Regions from separate parts of the Priestia sp. YIM B13551 genome, predicted to be linked through region 2. Evidence: riboswitches for the same ligand, from Rfam matches in the RefSeq annotation. Region 2 holds a riboswitch; each other region holds the start of a gene.

Region 1 (2,273 bases), on a different contig from region 2:
TGCCGGAAGGAGAAACAAATGCGTCTGCGTATAACACAATTGTTAGCCAGTTAATTCCAAGCGCAATCGCTAAATCAGCAAAAGGAGAGTTAAAATTCAAATGATTCCATCCATCAGCAATTGATGACGGACTTACTGCTCCGATAAAGACAATTTGCAATATAATGTATACAATTCCTGCAATAAAAATTGAACCAATTACAGCTATCGGAATCGATTTATTAGGTGATTTTGCTTCTCCTGCCATATTTACAGGACTTTGAAACCCATTAAATGCAAACACAATACCTGATGTTGCCACTGCCGTTAAAACACTGGCCCATCCGTAAGGTGCTACCCCATGCTCACTTGAAAAGTTTCCACTATGAAAACCAGCAAAAAATAAAGCCCCTGCCGTTAAACCAGGAATAATTAATTTAACAATCGTAATAAATGAGTTTGCTTTAGCAAAGAGATTTACCGTCCAATAGTTCACAAAAAAGTAAACGAATAATAACAAAGACGCAACTGCCAACCCCTTGGACGTTAAAATGCCATTGTCTACTAATTCATGAGTCCAGCGAGCCCATTTCCACGGCCAAGTACTCATATATTGCACAGATGCAATAGCCTCCACTGTTATCGTTGAAGCGATTGAAATCCAGTTAGCCCAAGCAGCCAAAAAACCAATAAATGATCCGTGTGAATACTGAGGATATTTGACCATCCCCCCTGCTTGTGGAAACATCGCGCCCAGTTCAGCATATGATAGAGCAATGGTCAAAATAACCACCATTCCAATAACCCATGAAAAAATAGCCGCGGGTCCCGCAATTTGAGCTGCTTTCCATGCTCCAAACAGCCATCCTGAACCGATAATCGAACCTATGCCTGTCATGGTTAAAGCAAATGTTCCCATCTTCCTTTGCATATTGCTCATCCAAATCTACTCCTCTTCCCTAGGAAAATAAAAAAAACACTTGCGAAATTTTCTCAAGTGTTTGCCCAGGCGCGCGGCTTATACGCTATATGCTCCCCCATGGTCATCCATGTTGCGCCAGTCACATATAGGAATATATTTTTTATCAGTATATAACATTCATTACTATTACTCAATACACAAAAATGTTTACATTACTTTTCTAAAAATAATAAATTATTCGTAAAATTCCGAATTAATCTTCTAAAAATCTCTTTTTAATTATAAAAAGAACTAAAATCCTAACTTTTTCTATTATTTGATTCTTTTACTCCACGAGCAGATCACCTTCTAAAAATTATATTAATATACATTATTCATTTACAAAATAAGAATTAACAGCTATATATCCATAGAATTCTTGCACTAGACCCTTTACTTATATACAATATGAAGAAAAGATACTAAAGGGAACTGCCCACCACATAGCTACGCTTGAAGTGGGAGACTTCTTTTAGGAAAACGTTAAAACCTACATATCATGCACTTCGCAACAAATGAAGTACTTCGAGCAAACTTCTCTGTTTACGCCAGCAAAAAACAGGGAAAATTACGAAAAAAAGATTGTTAGAGGGATGCTTATGAATTATGCAAATGTAAAAGTTCTTTATTTTGATGACGACGGAACCATTCCAAATCACCCTCGTCTTCCAGTTTTGTTGTATGAACACGTATTTATTAGTAAGAAAGCGAAAGTGGAGAGCATTTTTAATTCTCACGACTGGAAAAATAGCTGGGTAGGCGGCATATATGATTTTCACCATTACCACAGCAATTCTCATGAAGCACTAGGTGTAATTAGCGGATCTGCGCGTTTAAAACTAGGTGGACATATGGGGGAAAATATCGTGGTGCATGCTGGTGATGTGCTCGTACTTCCTGCAGGTACAGGGCATATGCGTCTGCAGTCAACTGCTGATTTTAAAGTGGTTGGAGCTTATCCAGAGGGCATGGAGTACAATTTACGAACAGGAAAACAAACTGATCGCCCTCACGTATTTGATGAAATTGCACAAGTACCTATTCCTACAACAGATCCTGTTTATGGCGACAAAGGACCATTGACAGAGTGGTGGAACTAGACAAGCACTTATTGTCTAGTTTTTTTATTTGCTTTGTTTTATTCTTTCCATGAATCTCTATTTGAACATACAAATTCTTTTCTTATGATGCAATAGCAATATACTTTATCTCAGCGAAATAACAAAAACTTCCCGGTCAAAACTAAATTTCTTCTTTTCCGTTCTCTTTTTTGCTTCAAGAGCAACTTCGCTTAGATTATCCCCCTTTTTTTCTTGCATAATCATTTCAAATA
Region 2 (2,273 bases):
AAAAAGGGGGAGATTTTAGAATTGTTAATAGGATTCTGATAATGCTGATTATGTGAACTAAACATGTATAAGATACACAGCTTAAAAAGCAGAAAACCTCCCATCGGTTGGAAGGGAGGTTTTCTGCTTTTTAGGAGTTTGCTATAGTATGATAATTTATCCATCTTGAGTAGTTTGCTTAAAAGATAAACTTTTATTCATTTACATAAAAAAAACATTCATGACAGGTAGCTAAAGCTTATACATATAGTAAGAGATAAATTGACTAAAAAGGTGATTATTATATTTCGAAAAATACCGGTTGTTCTTGTCGGAAGCTTATTATTAAGTATAGGAATTAATGGATTTTTAGTTCCTCATTATTTGTTGGATGGAGGAACAATTGGAATTGCTCTCATCCTTCACTATTATTTTGAATTTCCTACAGGTGTAACGATGATTATTTTGGGTTTTCCATTATGTTGGTTTGCTTGGGTTTATGAAAGAACTTATTTTTATAATAGTTTTTATGGGTTAGTTATTTCTTCTTTATTGATTGATTGGCTAGAACCTATTAAAGACCAGTTTCAACTTCCTGTTTTTCCTAGTGTAATCCTTGGAGGAGTGTGTATTGGGACAGGGATTGGTCTTATGCTTCGATATGAGACAAGCACTGGAGGAACAGATTTACTAGCACAACTTATATCAAAAGCTTTTTCTTTAAACATAGGGATGGTTATTTTAATTATAGATGGTTTTATCATAACAGCAGGGCTTCCTTTGTTAGGACCTAAAACGTTTCTTTTTTCATGTTCGACAATTTTTATAGGTGGAATGACGACTTCGTTAATTACTAAAAAAGAATAATTTGGATAAAAGTATTGTTAAAATTACTTTTATTATGTAAAATTTTCTTATAAAACAGACTATGTGTTACTGGCGTAAACATGGAGAACCATGAGGAAGCACATAGGTAACGGCCGTACGCCTGGGCAGAGTATTTGAACATGAGTTCAAATACTTTTTTTATTTTGAAGGGAGATTTTTAAGTGAATGAAATTTGTTTACGATATGGGATGAATCCAAATCAAAGTAAAGCTAAAGTTCAGAATGCTGAGAACACGCCTATTAAAATCTTAAATGGAGAGGCGAGTTATATTAACTTTCTAGATGCATTAAATGCTTTTCAACTGGTCCGAGAGCTTCGACAGGCGACTGGTCAACCTGCAGCTGCATCTTTTAAACACGTAAGTCCAGCAGGTGCAGCTGTGTACTCTCCACTAAATAAGACACTTAGTGAATCCTATTTTATTGAAGGCGTAGATTTGTCTCCTTTAGCTATTGCTTATGCAAGAGCGCGTGGGACAGATAGGATGTCTTCATTTGGAGATTGTGCTGCTTTTAGTGATGAAGTGGATATAACTGTAGCTAGTCTCCTCAAAACAGAGGTTTCTGATATGATTGTTGCACCACGCTACACTCAAGAAGCATTAGAGAATTTGAAACAGAAAAAGAAAGGAAAATATCTAATTTTAGAGATTGACCCAAACTATGTGCCTGATCCAATTGAAAAAAGAACGGTATTTGGCATTACTCTAGAGCAACAAAGAAATGATGTACAGATTGGGAAAGAAGTTTTTAATCATATTGTTACGACTCAATGTGATATTCCTGATAATGCAAAGAGAGACCTTCTTGTTGCTCTTATTACATTGAAATATACACAATCAAACTCTATTTGTTTCGCTTTAGATGGCCAAACGATTGGAATTGGTGCTGGACAACAGTCTCGTATTCATTGTACAAGGTTGGCAGCTGAAAAAGCTGACAACTGGTGGCTAAGACAACATCCAAGGGCTCTTAACATGAAGTTCAGAGAAGGCATTTCTCGTGTAGAAGTGAATAATGCAATTGATGGATGGCTGAATGATGATATTACTGAGGTAGAAAATGAACAATGGAAACAGTGTTTTGAAGAAGTCCCTACTAGGCTAAGTAAGAGTGAAAAACGAGAATGGCTAAAAAGTTTAAAAGGCGTTTCCTATGCATCCGACGCTTTTTTACCTTTCCGTGATAATATCGATCGTGCGGCTCAAAGTGGCGTTAAATATGTGGTTCAAACAGGAAATTCTTTACGAGATGAACAAGTTACACAGGCAGCAAATGAATACGGAATGATCATGGCACATTCAGGTATACGTGTATTCCATCATTGAGATATGAATTAAATATATTAGCCCAATAGAGCCAAGACCTTATAAGGGAACTGGCTCTTTTATGACCTTTCCAATAAT
Region 3 (2,273 bases), on a different contig from region 2:
AAGGTGAGTGAGCGGTTTATCAAATCCGTAGCGCTTTTCTGAATAAAACTGCTCATAGTCTTCTGAAGTCAATTCATTTTTGTTTTTCTTCCAGATCGGTACCATACTGTTGATAACTTGCTCTTCTGTATAATCTTCTAGCTCGTTATCAGAACCTTCTTTAGGACGTTTTTCCGTTATGTCCATTTTAATCGGGTAGCGGATAAAGTCTGAATACTTTTTAATGATCTCTTTTAAACGATACTCTTCTAGATACTCATCATATGTTTCATCTTCTGTATTTTCTTTAATTTTTAAAATGATTTGAGTCCCAACCGTTTCTTTTTCGCAAGGTTCGATTGTATAACCATCGGCACCAGTAGATTCCCATTTATAGGCTTCACCGCTGCCTAACGCTTTACTAATCACCGTTACGACATCTGCCACCATAAACGCTGCGTAAAACCCAACGCCGAATTGGCCGATAATCGTGTGCCCGTCCTTTGTTTCATTTTCGTTTTTAAACGCAAGGGAACCGCTTCGCGCAATTGTGCCCAAGCTGCTTTCAAGCTCTTCTTGCGTCATGCCAATCCCAGTATCCGTAATGGTTAAGATACGGTTAGTTTTATCTGGTATTACTTTTATGTAATAGCTTTCTTTGTTAAAACGCAAGGAGTCGTCTGTTAAAGCTTTGTAATAAATTTTATCGATTGCATCGCTTGAATTTGATAGAAGTTCTCTCAAAAATACTTCTTTTTGAGAATAGATGGAATTAATCATCATCTCTAATAATCGCTTTGATTCGGCTTTGAATTCTTTTTTTGACATAAGAAGTTCTCCTTTCCAAATAGGGCTTGTAAAACAATTAGCACTTGAGTGGATAGAGTGCTAATCACTCTTCTTATTTAACATGTATTAGGGTATTTGTCAATATATTAGGAGATTCACTAAAGAGATTAAAAATTAGACTGAAAAAAGCAAACTTTTAAAAAAAGGTTGAACGTTCTGAAAGAGTTTGCTAGAATATACTTAATTTCAAAGACTATATGTGACTGGCGAAACGCGGATAACCGTGAGGAAGCATATAGTGACGTAGCCGTTCGCCTGGGCAGAGGTAAGGGATTAATACATATCTCTTACCTCTTTCTGTTTAGGGGGAGAGGATATAGAAGTTACCAGACATGTAGGCTAAAAAACCAGACTTTTAAAAAAATTAAAAACGAAGTTCCTTTATTCAAAGGTAAAAACATGTAAAACTACGATGATAATCAGAGGAGAGTACAAAATGAGCACATTAACATTGGAAAAAGTACAAACAATCAAAACATTAAACAACATTGCACAAAAAGGTCTAAATGTTTTTAATCAAGAAGGTTATCAAATTGACAATGACAGCGAAAACCCAGATGCGATTGTCGTGCGTAGCTTTAACATGCACAGCATGGCATTTGACCAAAATTTAAAAGCTATTGCACGAGCTGGAGCAGGGGTTAATAATATACCAGTGGACGCTTGCACGGAGCAAGGTATCGTTGTATTTAATACGCCAGGAGCTAATGCAAACGCAGTAAAAGAAATGGTTTTAACTACAATTATGGCTTCTTCTCGTAACTTATTTGCTGGAGTTGAATGGACAAAAGGATTAGACGGCCAAGGTGATCAAATTCCTAAGTTAGTTGAAGCAGGCAAAAAACAGTTTGTTGGAAAAGAAATCAAAGGTAAAACGTTAGGCGTTATTGGTTTAGGTGCAATTGGTGCTCTTGTAGCAAACGATGCGCTTGATTTAGATATGGACGTAATTGGTTTTGATCCATTCATTTCTGTTAATACAGCTTGGAATTTGTCTCGCAACGTACAGCGTGCAATGTCTCTAGAAGAACTATTTGCAGCATCTGACTATATTACGGTTCACGTTCCATTAACGGACGATACAAAAGGTGTTTTCAATAAAGAAACGTTTAGCATCATGAAACCAGATGTTCATATCTTGAACTTCTCACGCGGTGAGCTTGTAAACGAAGAAGATATGAAAGCTGCTCTTGAAAGTGGAAAAGTTGGCCGATACATTACAGATTTCCCAAATCAAAATGTCTTGAACATGAAAAATGTTGTGCCAATTCCTCATTTAGGGGCATCAACTCAAGAATCAGAAGAAAACTGCGCGGTAATGGCAGCACGTCAAGTGAAAAATTTCTTAGAAACAGGAAACGTTAAAAACTCAGTGAACTTCCCGAATGCATCTCTTCCTTACACTGGGAAAAAACGCGTAGCTGCTTTCCATCACAACGTGCCGA

What was found. A riboswitch is a leader RNA that binds a small molecule or an ion and turns the genes downstream of it on or off. The one in region 2 is predicted to bind ZMP and ZTP.
Region 1: it holds a riboswitch for ZMP and ZTP, as region 2 does, so the genes downstream of both, ACFX4N_RS18035 (glutamate/serine transporter AimA) here and ACFX4N_RS26580 (phosphoribosylaminoimidazolecarboxamide formyltransferase) in region 2, are expected to answer to the same signal.
Region 3: it holds a riboswitch for ZMP and ZTP, as region 2 does, so the genes downstream of both, ACFX4N_RS02370 (phosphoglycerate dehydrogenase) here and ACFX4N_RS26580 (phosphoribosylaminoimidazolecarboxamide formyltransferase) in region 2, are expected to answer to the same signal.

What each region holds. Positions count from the first base shown of each region.
Region 1 covers NZ_JBHZOX010000003.1:196,235-198,507, reverse strand. Annotated here, with positions in the region: gene ACFX4N_RS18035 (glutamate/serine transporter AimA) at 1-919, opposite strand, end outside; ZMP/ZTP riboswitch at 976-1,054, opposite strand; gene ACFX4N_RS18030 (cupin domain-containing protein) at 1,540-2,040, shown strand; gene ACFX4N_RS18025 (hypothetical protein) at 2,146-2,273, opposite strand, start outside.
Region 2 covers NZ_JBHZOX010000009.1:41,239-43,511, forward strand. Annotated here, with positions in the region: gene ACFX4N_RS26575 (YitT family protein) at 262-846, shown strand; ZMP/ZTP riboswitch at 902-980, shown strand; gene ACFX4N_RS26580 (phosphoribosylaminoimidazolecarboxamide formyltransferase) at 1,029-2,195, shown strand.
Region 3 covers NZ_JBHZOX010000001.1:451,186-453,458, reverse strand. Annotated here, with positions in the region: gene htpG (molecular chaperone HtpG) at 1-807, opposite strand, end outside; ZMP/ZTP riboswitch at 1,018-1,096, shown strand; gene ACFX4N_RS02370 (phosphoglycerate dehydrogenase) at 1,265-2,273, shown strand, end outside.